Methylotuvimicrobium sp. KM2: one gene and its partner. The protein of the gene in region 2 interacts with the protein of the main gene of each other region in a pairwise test. Links are inferred from orthologs where the notes say so. Each region holds a gene or a part of one and is shown on either strand. Other genes may lie near its edges. The genes, in order: WJM45_RS15430 and WJM45_RS16230.

What was found.
Region 1: the proteins of WJM45_RS16230 (region 2) and WJM45_RS15430 interact in binary tests that used the Escherichia coli proteins (3 or more experiments, as listed by UniProt). The link is inferred for Methylotuvimicrobium sp. KM2 from one-to-one orthologs.

What each region holds. Positions count from the first base shown.
Region 1 is NZ_CP150634.1:3,665,439-3,674,309, forward strand. What follows is about bases 3,047-5,935. They hold WJM45_RS15430 (chemotaxis protein CheA), read left to right. Parts: upstream 3,047-3,415; coding sequence 3,416-5,455; downstream 5,456-5,935. Other genes in these bases: WJM45_RS15425 (response regulator), read left to right, coding at 3,047-3,251; WJM45_RS15435 (chemotaxis protein CheW), read left to right, coding at 5,529-5,935. Outside these bases: sulfate adenylyltransferase subunit CysN, read left to right, coding at 1-1,513; WJM45_RS15420 (GGDEF domain-containing protein), read left to right, coding at 1,532-2,545; more of WJM45_RS15425, read left to right, coding at 2,886-3,046; more of WJM45_RS15435, read left to right, coding at 5,936-5,981; WJM45_RS15440 (methyl-accepting chemotaxis protein), read left to right, coding at 6,036-8,384; WJM45_RS15445 (chemotaxis protein CheW), read left to right, coding at 8,603-8,871. UniProt on the Escherichia coli protein: Involved in the transmission of sensory signals from the chemoreceptors to the flagellar motors. CheA is autophosphorylated; it can transfer its phosphate group to either CheB or CheY.
Region 2 is NZ_CP150634.1:3,863,540-3,872,408, forward strand. What follows is about bases 5,905-8,791. They hold WJM45_RS16230 (protein phosphatase CheZ), read right to left. Parts: upstream 7,768-8,791; coding sequence 7,042-7,767; downstream 5,905-7,041. Other genes in these bases: WJM45_RS16225 (chemotaxis protein CheA), read right to left, coding at 5,905-7,031; cheY (chemotaxis response regulator CheY), read right to left, coding at 7,783-8,169. Also shown: WJM45_RS16200 (chemotaxis protein CheW), read right to left, coding at 93-833; WJM45_RS16205 (ParA family protein), read right to left, coding at 833-1,636; flagellar motor protein MotD, read right to left, coding at 1,776-2,669; WJM45_RS16215 (flagellar motor protein), read right to left, coding at 2,684-3,436; WJM45_RS16220 (chemotaxis response regulator protein-glutamate methylesterase), read right to left, coding at 3,436-4,536; more of WJM45_RS16225, read right to left, coding at 4,770-5,904.

The DNA of each region.
Region 1 (8,871 bases), 200 kb from region 2 along the record:
CGGCCGCTTGTTGCACGACTCGAAAATGATCTACGAAGATCAACTGGCCGCGGTCAAAGCGGACAGCGTCAAATCAGGCACCACTGGCGCCGGACAGATCGATTTAGCCTTGCTGGTCGACGGCTTGCAGGCCGAACGCGAACAAGGCATCACGATCGATGTCGCATACCGTTATTTCTCCACCTCGACGCGGAAATTCATCATCGCCGACACGCCGGGGCACGAGCAATACACGCGCAACATGGCGACCGGCGCATCGACCTGCGATTTGGCGATTATTTTGATCGATGCCCGCTATGGCGTGCAAACGCAAACCAAACGTCACAGTTTCATCGTTTCGCTGCTCGGCATCAAACGGATTATCGTCGCTGTCAACAAAATGGACCTGATCGAATTCAGCGAAGAGAAATTCAATCAAATCAAAGAAGATTATCTGAATTTCGTCAAAGCCTTGGATCTGCACGATATACGCTTCATTCCAATTTCGGCGCTGAACGGCGACAATGTCGTCAACCCCAGCGAAAGCATGCCGTGGTATACCGGCAAACCGATGATGGAAACCTTGAACACGATCGAAATCGCCTCCGATCGCAACTATAGCGACCCGCGTTTCCCGGTGCAATACGTCAATCGACCCAATTTAGACTTCCGCGGTTTCTGCGGCACTGTTGCATCCGGAGTTTTCCACAAAGGCGATCGTATTACCGCGCTTCCTTCCGGAAAATCCAGCAAAATCAAATCCATCGTGACTTACGACGGCGAACTGGAACAAGTCTTCCCGCCGATGGCCGTTACCTTGACGCTCGAGGATGAAATCGACATCAGTCGTGGCGACATGATCATCGGCAAACAGACGGACTCACCAACCGTCGCCGACAAATTTAAAGCGATGATCGTCTGGATGACCGAAAAAGCTCTGACACCGGGCCGGCAATACATTATCAAGCTCGCGACTCGAACCGCTTCGGGATCGATATCGATGATTCATCACCGAGTCGATGTCAACACGCTGGAACATCACGATGCAAGCGAGCTCAATCTCAATGAAATCGGTCTATGCACGGTCAACCTGAACGCGCCGGTCGTCTTCGACCCATACAAACGCAGCAAAGGCACCGGCTCGTTCATCGTCATCGACCGGCTAAGCAATGTCACGGTCGGCGCCGGCATGATCACCGATAATGCCGATGAATTCAATCTGCAACCGGTTTCGCCGGAAGACCGCGCTGCACGATTCGGACAAAAAGCCACGGTCATTTTATTAAAAGGCCATAAGGCACATGAAACGGCCTATTTGTTGGAAAGAAAGCTATTCGACAATGGTCATGCCGCAACGGTCGTCGAAACGCTGTTCAGCGAACCGGAAGAATTCGCTCAACTCATTAATAATGCCGGATTGATCGCTCTATGCGTCGGTTTGAATTACGAAGCTGCCGACATTGAATTCGATAGCGAGGCCGACTCGATCGATGACATCTATGCCGCATTAAAATCCGAAAAAGTTATATTTTAATGCCATAATAAGCGCTTGATGACTATCAACCTATCCGTAGAACAAGTATTTGCCTGGGCTGCTTCGCTAACCGAGCAGCCCGATTATCAGGCGCTGACACACCAGTTCCTGGATATTCTGCTTGAAATACCTGGGGTGAAGAAAGCCGCGGCTTATGAGATTTACAACCGGAGCCGAAAAAAGACCGGCGAAGCCGTAGCACCTTGCGAACAATTGGTGAGACGCTTCCCATTGGATTTTACTCGTGACGAAAGCAACGATCATAACGACTTAATCAACATCCTCGACAACGACTCACGCGTCATCCCAAAAATGTCCGATGCCAACGGGCGCTTTCGCCAAGTCTATCTCTCGCTCAAAGAAACGAAAGGCCCCGATCGCGCGATTGCCTTAGACGGCCTTTTCGACCGGCAAACGATAGAATTATTCCGTCAACTCCTTTCGATATTTAGAAACCAAGTAATATTGCACGACAGCAAGGAACGCGACGTATTGACCAAGTTGCCTAACCGCCAATCGTTCGATACCCGTCTATTGCAAGTTTGCGAACATTATTTGAAATACCCGGTCACCGATACAAACCATCAAAAAAGCTCCTGGATTGCCTTGCTCGACATCGATCACTTCAAGCGAGTCAACGATGACTTCGGCCATTTATACGGCGACGAAGTCCTCTTGATTTTCAGCCAGCTGATGGAAAAATGTTTTCGCTATAACGACTTTTTATTTCGCTTCGGCGGCGAAGAATTCGTCGTCATTCTCAACCTCACCGATATGGCAGGTGCCGAGCACACGTTTAACCGATTTCGCGAAACGGTCGCCAACCATAACTTTCCGACGGTAGGACGCATTACAGTCAGCATCGGCATTACCCATATCGATAGCATGTGTATGCCGACAACGCTACTCGATCGCGCCGACAAAGCACTGTATTACGCCAAGGAAAACGGAAGAAATAGGGCCGTGATCTACGAAAACACCGATACGCTCATCAAAAACGCCGGCGAAAACGAAGACATTGAGCTATTTTAATAACTCAACGCCTTATCAATCTCATTGCAAAAAAGAGACAGGAATCGCATTTTTTGATAATAACCCCAAAAAACGATGACATGGCAATCGCTTCCCAAACAAAAAGCGCTAAAATGCCGAAAAACTTTATCCAATAGGAATGGGTAATAGGTATAAAACCCGAGCGCTGCCTTACCCACCTCACGCCCAACAAGGCCCTGTAGACATCATAATGAAATAAACGACCTCGTTTTAGTTATTATTAGTCAATTTCTTAAGTTATATTATTACTTCATTAAAGACTAGGGATCACTATTTTTCCTTAGCCCAATCAAATCCGACTACTACACTTTAGGAGAACATCATGGCGAGTATTCTTGCAGTCGACGATTCCGCATCGATGAGACAAATGGTCTCGTTTACATTAAAAGGGGCCGGCTTCGACGTTGTCGAAGCCGTCGATGGCGTGGATGCGTTAAATAAGGCAAAAAGCAAAAAATTCGACTGTGTCGTAACCGATGTCAACATGCCGAATAAAGACGGCATCACCTTGATCAAAGACTTGAGAGCCTTGCCCGATTACAAATTCGTGCCTATGCTTATGTTAACGACCGAATCGGGCGCCGACAAAAAACAACAAGGCAAGGAAGCGGGAGCAACCGGCTGGATCGTCAAACCATTCAATCCGGATCAATTACTGAAAACGATTCAAAAAGTACTTGGTTAAGCTGCCTCGATTCGACTATTAATCGTCTACACGCCTTTGGCCATAGCTAACGAGACGAAATTCGTAACAAATATATATCAGCTATTGACGTTTTCTTTTGCTACTGTCGCATCCGTTTCAATCAACATCATTTTTAACAAAAACCTTCAGATACGGACCACTCAATGTCTATTGATATGGCGCAATTCCACCAGATTTTCTTCGAAGAAAGCTTCGAAGGACTCGATATCATGGAATCCGGCCTATTGAATCTAGACATGGGCGATGTCGACGCCGAAACCATCAATACGATTTTCAGAGCCGCGCATTCCATCAAGGGCGGAAGTGGAACATTCGGGTTTTCGGCGATAGCCGACTTCACGCATGCAATGGAAACACTGCTTGATGAAATGCGCGACGGCCGCCGAAAAGTTACTCAACCGGCTATCAATGTGTTGCTAGGGTCGGTCGATTGCCTCCGTGAAATGCTAACCGCGATTCAAGACGAAAAAACCTTAGATCAAGAAAAAGTCACGGAGCATAAAAAAGCTCTCGACACCGAATTAAACGGTGCCGACAAAACTGCATCGCCCCTCGAACAACCCCAACCTATCGTAATCAACAACGATAATGCAGGATGGCGTATTGCCTTTAGCCCTCATGCCGATTTGCTTAAAACCGGCAACGACCCGGTCAGAATGTTTCGTGAATTGGCCGAACTGGGGGAAATCGATATTACCGTAGACCTACAAGGCGTACCCGGGCTTTACGAACTCGACCCCGAGGAATGCCATCTTTCCTGGCAAATAACCGTGCATGGCAACATCCCTCGCTCGGAAATCGACGATATTTTCGATTGGGTCGAGGAGCATTGCGACCTTGCCGTGCAAAACATCGAACAAACGACACAGGCTTCCTCGCCGGCATTCGACGCCCCCCCTCAATCCGCTGCAATTGAAACAACGCCCCCTTCTTCGGCGACTAACCCTCCCATTGTCAGCGAATCAGGTCAAAACGAAAAAATAAACGCCGACAAACCCTCAAACGCCGGCAAAAGCTCCGCCTCGATCCGTGTCGATACCGCCAAAATCGATACACTGATTAACATGGTCGGCGAATTGGTCATTACCCAATCGATGCTGAGCTTAATCGGCGAACATTTCGACCTAAATAAACTGGATCAACTCAAAAACGGCCTCGCACAACTCGAACGGCATACGCGCGAGCTGCAAGAAAGCGTCATGAATATCAGAATGCTGCCGATTAGTTTCGTGTTCAGCCGCTTTCCTCGGCTGGTTCATGATTTGAGCTCGAAACTGGGCAAAAAAATTGAACTACAACTGATCGGCGAACATACCGAAGTCGATAAAACCGTCGTCGAACTCATTAGCGACCCTCTGGTACACTTAGTTCGAAACAGCCTCGATCACGGCATCGAAACACCTGATGAACGCATTGCGGCAGGAAAACAAGAAACAGGAACCGTCACACTCGAAGCTTATCACCGGGGGGGTAATATCGTCATCGAAGTCAGTGACGACGGCCGCGGACTGGATAAAGACAAATTGCGGGCCAAAGCACTGGAAAAGGGACTGATTCAGGACGATGCCGTGTTGAGCGACAAACAGACCTATGAACTCATCTTCATGCCTGGGTTTTCGACCGCCGAACAATTAACCGATGTATCCGGGCGCGGCGTAGGCATGGACGTGGTTAGGCGAAATATTCAATCGCTCGGCGGCAATATCGATATTGTTTCGCAGTTGGGCAAAGGCTCGACCATGGCGATCTATTTACCGTTGACGCTGGCGATCCTGGACGGTCAATCGGTCGCGGTCGGCGATGAAACCTATATCATACCGCTCGGCTCCATCATCGAATCGATCAATGTCACCGAGCGCATGATCAATCGCGTGGCCGGCAAAGGCGAAACCTTTCGGCTACGCCAGGAATATTTGCCTATTGTCCGCATGCATGAAATTTTTTCGGTCCCGAATGCGAAAGCAACCAAACTAACCGAAGGCTTGCTGGTGGTCGTCGAAGGCCAAGGTATCCGCTGCGGACTTTTCGTCGACGACCTTTTAACGCAACAACAAGTCGTCGTTAAGTCGCTCGAAGCCAATTACCGACAAGTCGAAGGCATATCGGGTGCAACCATTCTCGGCGACGGCTCGGTTGCCTTGATCCTGGATATTCCAGGACTCGTCCGTTTATCGAACCATTGACCGAACGAATACCAAAATGGCAAACACAGACGATCAATCCCAACAACAGCTGGACAGCAAAAAGCCGTCCGATATGGCGCAATATTTGAGTTTTACACTCGGCGACGAGGAATACGGCGTCGATATTTTGCGGGTACAAGAAATCCGCAGTTGGGAACCGGTATCCAGAATTCCGAATGTCCCCGCTTATGAAAAAGGCGTCGTCAATCTGCGCGGCGCGATCGTGCCGATCATCGATTTGCGCGAACGTTTCAACCTAGGCCATTCCCACTATACGCCGTTGACCGTCGTCGTCGTCCTGCAAGCCTTCATCGGCGGTAAACCCCGGGTAATGGGCGTGGTCGTCGATTCGGTTTCAAACGTAATCGACATTGAAAAGACCAGAATTCAAAGCGCGCCCGATTTCGGCGCCAAAGTCAGCACCGAATTCATCAACGGCCTCGCATCGTTCAACGAACGCATGGTGATGCTGCTGGATGTCAACAAATTACTTAAATTAGAAGGCGTGGATAACGATGAAAATTAACCGCCTTCGATTGAATGCCACAGTTTACGGGGAAACCTTACAATGAAAATGAACATGCCAGTCACCGATCGTGAAATCATGATGAAGCAGGGCACGATCCTGGTCACCAAAACCGACTTGAAAGGCCGCATCATCTATGCGAACGACGCCTTCGTCGAAATCAGCGGCTTCAGCCGCGACGAACTCGTCGGCTCGAACCATAACATCGTTCGTCATCCCGACATGCCCCCCGCTGCATTCAAGGATTTATGGGACACGATCAAAGCCGGGCGTCCGTGGATAGGCATCATTAAGAACCGCACAAAAACGGGCGATTACTATTGGGTTGAAGCCAACGTCACGCCGTATTACGAAAATAAACGGGTTGCCGGCTATTTGTCGGTTCGCCAAGCACCTTCTCGCGATCAAATCGACCGTGCCGAAGAGCTTTATCAAAAGATCGCCGCGGATCGAGCCACCATCAGACCGACAGGAATTGCTGCCAAGCTGGCCACAGTCAAACAAGGCGCGTTGTCTAAAAAAGCCGGCCTCGCCTTTTTGTTGCTGATATTGCCGTTACTTCATGCCGGTTATCAAGCCATGATCGACGGCAACATTATCGCCCTTGCCGGCTATTCGCTATCGGCATTGTTGGGCTTGATACTAGGCATTCATACCTTCCGCTTGATGCTCGGTTCAATCGAGCAGTCGATCGTATTTTGCCATAATGCCGCGAGCGGTTACTTCCGTAACAAGGTCGACATCGACCGCTTGGATCAAATCGGAGACCTCAATCGGGCACTGCAATCGATGCAAGTCAAACTGAATGCCGACTTGTCCGCGACACTCGAAGCCGGAGCCGTCACCGAGAGACTCAAGCAGGCGTTGGACCAAGTGACCGGCAATGTCATGATGGCCGATGCGGACTGCAACATCATCTATATGAATCATGCCGCGAAATCCCTATTCAAACGCAATGAAAACGACTTCCGAAGGGATTTGCCGGACTTCAATGCCGACACATTGATCGGCACGAATATCGATAGCTTTCATAAAAACCCGGCCCATCAACGCGGCTTGCTGGCAAAATTGACGCAAACCTACAAAGCCGAATTGATGATTGGCGGTCGCACGATGGTGGTCATCGCGACACCGGTATTCGCCGGCGAAACACGGCTCGGCACGGTCGTCGAATGGATCGACCGCAGCGACGAAGTCAGCATTCAGCATGAAATCGCCGAAATCGTACAACAGGTTAAGTCAGGAGAACTTAGCGGTCGCGTCAACATGGAGGGCAAGGAAGGCTTCTTCGAAACCTTGAGCGAGGGTATCAATGAATTAACCGACGTCATCGAACGCGCGTTTAGCGATGTCGCACGCGTCATGCAAAGCATGTCGTCCGGCGATTTGACGCAACGCATCACGAACGATTATGAAGGCGTCTATGCGCAATGCAAAAACGATATCAACGAAACGCTTGATAAACTCAGCGAAATATTCGAACAAATCAGAAGCTCGGCCGACTTCATCAGCAACACGTCTCAACAAATCGCAAGCGGCAACAACAACCTATCCCAACGGGTAGAAACCCAGGCCGCCAGTCTCGAAGAAACCGCATCGAGCATGGAACAACTAACCGGCACCGTCAAAAACAATGCCGACAATGCGCAACAAGCCAATCTGGTTTCCGGAAATGCCCGGCAACTCGCGGAAAAAGGAGGAACCGTAGTCGCTTCAGCAGTCTCGGCAATGGCTGAAATCAACGACAGCAGCAATAAAATCGCCGAAATCATCGGCGTCATCGATGAAATCGCTTTTCAAACCAACCTACTTGCCTTGAACGCTTCGGTCGAAGCGGCAAGAGCCGGCGAACAAGGACGCGGCTTTTCGGTCGTTGCCACCGAAGTGAGGAACTTGGCGCAAAGAAGCGCCGTCGCTGCAAAAGAAAGCAAAGAGCTGATTCAAAATAGTGTGCAAAAAGTAAGAACCGGCACCGAGTTTGTCAATGAAACCGGCTCCGCATTACAAGAGATCGTGCAAGGCGTCAAAAAAGTCGGCGATATCGTTTCGGAAATCGCCGCCGCCAGCATGGAACAATCGCAAGGTATTCTGCAAGTCAATCAAGCGGTTTCCGAAATGGACGAGATCACACAACAAAATGCCGCACTAGCCGAACAGGCATCTGCCGCCAGCATGTCGATGACCGACCAAGCCACTCAGATGGCGAATTTATTGAGTTTTTTCAAGCTGGGGCACAACATGAACAAATCTGAACAGACTTTCGAAACGATTACGGATAAGCCGAAACCCGCAACCGGAAAAACAAAAGCATCTGCGCCCTCGAAACAAGAGTCAACACGAGCAAAACCGGCGCCCACGTTCAATACACCGATACAAGACGACGATGAATGGGAGGAGTTTTAAACCTTAAACCTAGAAAAAGCATTTCACCATGAAGATCATGAAGAATAGGAAGTTAATTCAATAGCTTATTACGCGTTTGTATAGAACTTTCGCTCACCAAAAAGGTTAGCGAGAAGGATTTGGTAAGTTCTTGGAATCCTTCATGAACTTCATGTGCTTCATGGTTAAACTGCCGAATTCAGGTTAAACAGATGACGGATCAAAAGGATCAACTAGTTATGACGAACAACCAAACCATCGCGAACAACATCCCCGCCTCCGAACAGTTTTTGACTTTTGAACTGGCCGGCGAAATGTATGGCGTTGAAATACTCAAAGTCCAAGAAATCCGGGGCTGGGAACCGATACGCAAAATCCCCAAAACGCCTGGCTATATCAAAGGCGCACTAAACCTTCGCGGCGCCATCGTGCCGATTCTCGACTTGCGCGAACGCTTCGATATCGCCGCCGTGGACTATTCGCCGACGACCGTCGTCATCGTCATTAA
Region 2 (8,869 bases):
AGCCTAAAAAAGGTAAGCGATTCGCCCCTGGACGCTGGAGCGTCCAGGGCTGCGTTCCCACGCTGGAGCGTGGGAACGATAACCTTTATCCTTTAACCTTTCTTCTTTCCCCTTTCATCTTTCATCTTTCTTCGCGGCGTCAACTGCTCGACATCGATCACGGCGGTCAATTCCTCGATTACTGTTCCAATCAACCATGGCCGCTGCTTACGATGGGTTCGCCAACGAACTTGCTCGGGGCGCACTTTGCCGATCGACAGAAGTTCATCGCAAGCCAAGCCCCAATTGCCATCCTGGGTAATTAACATACTTTTAAAAGGCTGCTCGATTAAGTTTCGTTTATTCGCATAGCCTTTTCCTAAAATCAATTGCCCGGAATCGAGAATACCGATTTTTCGTTCCTGGTCTTCCAGCAAACCGATAAACCACGAGGGTTGCCCAGGAATTTTAGTAATCGTCTTATCGAATTTAATGGCTCTGGATAACTCAACCAAAGGCGTTGCCAGTATGAGCTGGCCTATTCTAAAAAATAAGGCTTGGAATTCATACTGCGCCCAAGACGGCATAACCGCAAGCGGCATGGTAGGCTTTGGAACCAATTGCAGTTCAACCAAGGCCGACGTCTTGGCAATGGTCTCGCTTTTTTTCTTTATTTTTGATTCGACATGTGCTGTCGGTTCGGGCGCTTTTGCCTTAGGTGCCGATGGCATAGTCACCTCGGCTTCCTCAGTCGGCATTTCCTCCAACAGGGTCTTTAAATAGCTGTCGAGAGCCAATTCCTGGTGAATAACCTGTTGCTCGATATCCAATTTGTTATCGCTAAGACCCTTCATTAAACTGCCGCCGTTTCTTTGACAGTTTGATTATCATGCAATAACAAGCGATCCAGCAAGGCCGAGTAGGCCTCCACGGCTTTCGATTCCGGCCAATAAATCGATAGCGGAATCCCTTGCGTGCTGGCATCCCTGATTTTTGTATCGATCGGTATGATCGAATTCCAAAGATAATCCGGATATTGCTGTCTCAACACCCCAAGGCTTTCTTGAGCGGCGCGCGTTCGTTTATCGAACATCGTCGGTACAATCGTGTATCGAGGCGCATGCGTACGTGATTTATAAACCATATTGAGCGTATGCATCATGCGCTCAAGCCCCTTGACAGCTAAAAATTCGGCTAACACCGGCATAATTAATTGCTGACATGCCGCCAGTGCATTAATCATCAAAACGCCGAGCATTGGCGGGCTATCGATGATGACGTAATCGTAACGACCGGATACCTTGGCTAAGGCATTATTGACTACCAATCCCATACCGCCCATCGATGCGACTTGTCGGTCCAACGTTGCAATCGCGGTCGCGGCCGGCAACACAAACAAACCGTCGAATTTAGTTTCTACAATATAAGGTTCGGGCCCCGCGTTTTTCTTTTTCAAACTGGCATCATGAAAAAGATTGTATACGCTAGCCTTGACTTCATCGGGATTCATTTTGAAATAACTCGTCAATGCGCCGTGCGGGTCTAGATCGACCAATAATGTACGAAATCCCCAGGAAGACAATAAACCGCCGAGCGTAACGACGGTCGTCGTTTTGCCTACACCGCCTTTCTGATTGGATACCGTCCAGACCTTCATAAAATGCCTTTCAACTTAAATTCATTAGCTAAACCGCAAAAAATCGGTTCTCGAAGATTTTCCTGTTCCCACAGTCCTCCGAAGGAACTCATAACTTGACCGCCAGAGCAAGTAGGAACAAAGAAGGATATACCCACCACTATGGGGAGCCTTGAGTATTATTCATTTCAGCTTCGGTAACCGGCGATATATTCAGTAACTTCGCTCTTTCTTCGTCATCCGCGCCGTAACGAGCAAAAGCATGCGACATCAACACCACCACAACCCTTCTATTTTGAAATCGACCTGCCTCGCTACTGTTATCGGCTATCGGATGAAATTCTCCATAGCCGACCGCCGACAATCGTGACGGCGCTATCTCTTCGTTGACGAACTCCCTTACTACGCTAGTCGCTCGCGCCGAAGACAACTCCCAATTGGATGGGAATTTAACAGTACTAATCGGGACCGTATCGGTATGCCCCTCGACATGAATGACATTCGGCATGCGTCTGACAATTTCCGAAACTTTTTTCAAAATCGGTAAAGCTTTTGGCGATAACTCAGCCTCGCCGCTCGCAAATAACAGTTCGCTATTCATTTCTAGCTCGATCCAAAAGTCATGTTTTTTAACCGCCACCAAATCCTTTTCGATAAATGGCGCCAAGACTTCCGACATTTGTTCGGATGCTTCAATCAAATTGCGACGCTCACGGAGGATTTCCTCACTAAGCTCATGCTTTTTTTCAACCTCTTCCAAAGTCGGATGGGGTAGCTCGATCGGTTGAACTGTCATCGGCTCTTCACCGATTTGGATCGGCTGCACCACGGTAAAAGGGGGGGCTGCTTTATCGGAAATCGCCGATTCCGATTGCCTTTTCGAAAAGGCCTCGCCCAATGAGTCGGACAGTGTTTTATATTTTCCCTCGTTGACCGACGAGATTGAATACATCACGACAAAAAACGCAAATAATAAGGTAATAAAATCAGCATAGGAAATCAGCCATCGCTCATGATTTTCAGGTTCGGCCAATTCTTTTTTTTTTCGCCGCATCACGCCCCTCCGAGCTAATCCCGGTTTTCGATTAAAAAACCGGATAATTTCAATTCGATATTTTTTGGATTTTCTCCCTCGGCAATCCCTACGATGCCCTCGACCAACAATTCCTTAGCCTGTGACATTATCAATATTTGCATCTTCAATTTGTTTGCAACCGGCAAAAAAATCAGATTGGCAAAGCCAACACCATAGATCGTCGCAACAAATGCCGTTGCAATACCGGATCCCAGTAAACCAGGCTCGGCCAGATTTTTCATGACATGAATGAGACCGATCACGGCGCCGAGAATACCGATTGTCGGCGAGTAGCCGCCCATGGCTTCGAATACTCTGGCCGCCTGTAAATCACTAAATTCCCGAGTACTAATCTCTAATTCCAAACAATCCCGAATCACTTCCGGTTCGCTACCGTCGACTAATAGCTGTAAACCCTTGATTGCGAAAGGATCGATTTCGGTATCGAGAACCGACTCCAGACCCAACAGACCTTCTTTTCTGGCCAACGCGCTCCATTCGACCATTTTATTGACTTGTTGCTTAAATAATTGCTTTTGGGGCTTGAAGATCCATAAACTGAGATTGAGGCCTCGCAAGAATACTGTCGGTGGAAATTGCAACAATGTAGCGCCTATTGTACCGCCCAAAACGATCACTAAGGCCGGTCCGTTTAGCAGTGCCTCAGCATGTCCGCCGTCCATTATCGTTCCGCCGACGATCGCCACGAAACCCAAAACAACGCCAATGAGACTTAAGTAATCCATTATGTGATCCGACTTAATTGCCGTCCTATTTCATCGAGGCTGTAAACATTATCGGCTAAGCCTGCATCGATAACCGCTTTGGGCATACCGTATATCGTGCAACTTTCCTCGTTTTGCGCCCAAACTATCGAACCGACTTGTTTCAGTTTTCGAGCGCCTTCTTTACCATCCGACCCCATACCGGTTAAAACCACAGCCAACACTGCATCTTGAAAATGCCGAGCGACTGAAGCTAGTGTAATATCGGCACATGGACTGTAAATCTCTCCGGCTATTTTCGGCCTTAAAACAATCGACTTACGCACGCCGGAGCCTTTTAATTCCAATTGCATTCCTCCTGCCGCAACCAACGCCGTTCCCGGCTCCAAAATATCGCCATCGCGTGCTTCCCTAACCTTGATACGGCATAATTGATCCAACCGCTCGGCAAAACTAGCCGTGAAGTTTTGCGGCATATGTTGAACAATGATCACCGGCAACGGACATGACTGCGGGACTTGACTTAACACTTGCTGCACCGCAACAGGACCGCCGGTCGAGGCGGCAATCACCATAATGCGTAACGCGCCCAATTGTTTCGCTGTTTGCTGAATCCCTGGCTTAGCCGGTTTTTCAAGCGATTTTTCTGCCGGTTCGGTTTTATTCTTAGCCGGCGCTCCGCTGCTTCTTGTTTTGCTTTTTCCGGCTTGCAAGGCAACCATGCGTACTCTTCGCCGAAGCAAGCGTTTGGCCGTTTCTCGGTCGGCATCGATCTCATCCAGTCGCTTCGGTAAAAAATCCACCGCACCGGCATGCAAAGCATCCAATGTCGCTTGCGCGCCTACCTGAGTCATTGCCGAAAACATCAAAATAGGGGTCGGCGTTTCCGCCATGATGCGTTTAACCGCAGTAATGCCGTCCATCAACGGCATTTCAATATCCATCGTTATGACATCGGGCGATAAGGCAGCCGTCAGCCTGATCGCTTGTAAGCCGTTATTGGCAATACCCACCACTTCAAATTCGGCGAGTCCTTCGCCATCTTTCGACTCCTCAAGGATTTCTTTGATTCTTTTACAAATAAACCCGGAGTCGTCGACTATCAGTACCTTAACGGCCATGAGAACTTATAATTAATCCTATTTGAGCCAAAAATGTCTAATATTGAAAAGGTACAGATTTGTTTGGCGATCGATCCCCTTCCAACAGTTGAAGAAATTATTTCATGCACGTTCCTATACGCCAACTGATTTACTTATCGGATAGAGTTTCGATGATTTAGAGCTGGATTCCCCGACAGAGACATACCTCGAATCTGACATAATTAAACGACTATTCGCAAAGATAAGAAGTATTAGCTTGCATATCGCTTCATTAAACCGGGCACGTCGAGAATCAGTGCAATGCGCCCGTCGCCGGTGATTGTCGCCCCCGAAAGTCCGTCCAAACCTTGCAATTTCGCACCCAAAGCTTTAATAACAACTTCTTCCTGACCAATTAATTGATCCACGACAAAACCGACTTGACGCCCACCGGCATTGACCACAACGACATGTGCAGAAGCTTGTTTATTTAGTACATAATTCGGGTCCTGCACGAGCCATTCGCCGAGATAAAATAGCGGTAGGGCTTTGTTTCGAACCATGACGACCTGCTGTCCATCCACGACATTAGTCACACGAAGATCCAGATCGAGAATTTCCATCACGCTACCCAACGGTAATGCGAAAGCTTGATCGGCTAGCTTAACCATCAATGTCGGCATGATCGCAAGCGTCAAAGGTACCTTGATAGTAATCGTAGTACCGACGCCTTCCTTTGAATCAACCTCGACCGCACCGTTCATTTGAGAAATGCGGGTCTTTACAACATCCATACCGACGCCCCGCCCCGAAACATCGGAAATCTCGGTTTTGGTCGAAAATCCGGGCATAAAAATTAAATTAAAACATTCGCGTTGATCCAGTCGAGCGGCAGTATCGGCATCCATTAAACCCTTTTCGACGACCTTGGCCCGCAAAGCATTGGCATTCATGCCCTTACCATCATCCTTTATCGATAACTCGATATGATCGCCTTGCTGCGAAGCGGTCAACACGACGACGCCTTCGGTCGGCTTACCCGCCGCTGCCCGCTCTTCCGGGCTTTCGATACCATGATCGACCGAATTTCTCACTAAATGCACCAATGGATCGGCCAAAGCTTCGACTAAGTTCTTGTCGAGATCGGTTTCTTCTCCAACCAATTCCAGTCTAATTTGTTTATTGAGACTACGCGCCAAATCCCGAACAACACGCGGAAATCGACCGAATACTTTTTTAATCGGCTGCATTCGAGTTTTCATGACCGCTAATTGTAGATCGGCTGTTACAACATCGAGATTGGCAATTGCCTTGGCCATCTGATCATCGCTCTCGGATGCAGATCTAAGCGTCTGAAAGCGATTTCGTACCAAAACCAATTCGCCGACCATGTTCATGATATCGTCGAGCACCTGAGTATCGACCCGAACGGTGGGCTCAATTTGCGGTGCGGCTGGATGAGCAGCTTTTGATGAGGCGGTTTTTTGCTCTTTAGCGCCATGCTGCTCTATCGAATAAGTAGCAGACGACGGTTTGTCTTTGTTGTCGGGAACGGATTCGGCGACAGGTTTCTTTTCCGACGCCTTAGGCGCTTGATCGCCGGTTTCGGCAACCGCTGAAGGATTGAACTTCCCTTTACCATGCAATTGATCGAGCAAATTTTCGAATTCGTCCTCGGTAATCTCATCGGAATCCGAAACCGCCTGCACCGATTTTTCGGCGGGTATCGATACCGTTTCAGCACTTTCCGATTCGGCTCCTGCATTCGATGCGGTTTCGCTTCGACCGGATTTGGGCGATGTCGGCGAACCACCTTTGCCATGCAATGCATCGAGTAGTTGCTCGAATTCATCTTCGGTAATTTCATCGGCTGCCGAAGCCGGTTGCGATTCACTTTGCGTTATTTTAGGGGCGGTCGGCGAAGCTCCTTTACCATGCAAAGTATCGAGCAATTGCTCGAACTCTTCCTCGGTGATTTCATCGGAGCCCGAACTATCATCAATGCTAGCAGATTCCTCGTCGGCCATATTCAGCATCGATTCGAATTCTTTCTCGACAATATCGATTTCATCGACGGAGGCAATCGGCGATGGCTCTTGCTCTTCCTCTCCCCTTTGCTCGGGTGTTTCCGCTTCGAATGCTTTACCGGGGGACGTAAAAGCCTGAAGTTTGTTTAGCAATGCCGGCGATGCTGATTCAGGTTCTTGTCCGGCACGGATCTGACCGAACATTTCGTTAACAATATCGAGCACCTGAAGCACGACATCCATTAATTTAGGATCGACTTCCCTATCGCCTTGTCGAAGCACATTAAAGACATCTTCAGCTTTATGGCAAATTTCAACCAGGGGGTCTATCGCTAAAAATCCGGCACCGCCTTTGACGGTATGAAAACCTCTAAATATGGCATTGAGTAAATCGTAATCATTGGGCATCTGCTCGAGTTGAACCAACTGCTCGCCCAATAATTCAATTATTTCACCGGATTCGACTAGAAAATCCTGTAAAATTTCGTCGTCCAGATCAATCGCCATAATTCAATCCTCAAAAACCCAAGCTGGATAGCAAATCGTCAACATCGTCTTGGCTAGTCGCCACCTCGTCTTTTTTATCGTCAACACCGGGCACGACCGGGCCCGGCAATTCGACGCTCGACATAGCCGCCTCTCTCGAAGTCGCCTTAACGCTTGATAAACGGATTAAGTCGACCATGCCGTTTTCCAAGTCTTCGACCATTGCTATCACGCGCCGGATGATTTGTCCGGTAATGTCTTGAAAACCTTGAGCCATTAAAATATCGTTGAGCCCGTTTTGCATAATTTCCAGCGATTTAACCGACTCATTAAAATACTCAGTGATTTCCTGACTCATGTCTTTGAACTCTTCGAAAGGCATTTTTCGAATCAAGAAACGTTCCCAGTTTTCGGCGAGTCTGGTGGCTTGTTCGTTGAGCATTCGCGCAACCGGAACGATATCCTCGACAACGGTCAAGGTTTGATCGGCAGCTTGTTCTGTCATCGTAATGACATAACGCAATCGTTCCTTCGCATCCGGAATTTCCTGCGCGGCAATCTCGGTGATTTTTGAATCCACGGAAAAATGTACCATGGCGTCGTGCAATTGCCGGGTTAATCGACCCACTTCAATAAACAACTGGCTTTCGCGGATTCCGGCTATTTCATCGAGAATTCTGTCGGCCGTTTGCTCGTCTCCTTCTTCTAATGCCTTAAGCAGGTCTTTAACCTGATTGAGGCGATCTTTATCGGTCATTAAATCCCCTCAGACTTAGCTGTCTATGCGTTCAAAGATTTTTTCGATTTTTTCTTTGAGCGTCGCGGCGGTAAACGGCTTGATGATATATCCATTGACGCCGGCTTGAGCCGCCATAATAATTTGCTCTCGCTTAGCTTCGGCCGTTACCATTAAAACCGGCAACGTGGCAAGATCCGGGTCGGATCGAACGGCTTTAAGCAAATCCAATCCGGACATGCCAGGCATATTCCAGTCCGTCACTAGAAAGTCGATGCCTCCGGCTTTTAGTCTCGGCAGAGCGGTTTTACCGTCATCGGCTTCGGCCGTATTAGTAAAACCCAAGTCCCTAAGCAAGTTCTTTATAATACGTCTCATCGTCGAAAAATCATCCACAATGAGAATTTTCATATTTTTATCCAAGGATAGTCTCCAACCCACTCAACTTAATAAATAAAACCTTTTTAACGTTTGATGCTACGCATCGCATATCTTTTTCAATAGCATGGCCAATCCCCTTGACGCTCTTTCCCAAGCTCCAGCTTGGGAAACACACCCCGGAAACTCCCCCTTCGACAAGGCTCTCCTGAGCGCTGCCGAAGGGCTCAGGGCAAGCCTTCGACAAGGCTCTCCTGAGCGCAGCCGAAGGGCTCAGAGCAAGAGCTTCCTGAGACCGACACAATCTCCGCACATTCTCAATCAACCCGGACTTGCTCGTTAAATCTTCGTTGATTGTAGGGAAGCTAGAGCGTCTCGGTCTTCATTCCCACGCTGGAGCGTGGGAACGATAAGGGGTGTGAATAATTACTCCTGAACAGATTATACCTCTCGCACTTGAAATTTCGGCATTGCCTAAGGAGCGCCGGGGTGTGCGGCCCCTCACCTAACGCTAGGTGAGGGGCCAGCATGGAGCTGCTGGCATAGAGCCTACTAGGATGTATTCACCCAGCACCTAAATTATCCAAGATAGTTAACCATAGCCAATGGACTATGGAATTTAGGTGCTGGGTTCACGGAGTCCTTTGACGGACACCCCGGCGCCGAATTTTGATCTGCGATGGGTATACCCAAGCTAGAACCAGGGTAACCGCACAAAATATTTAGTGCAAAACAAAACGTTGGG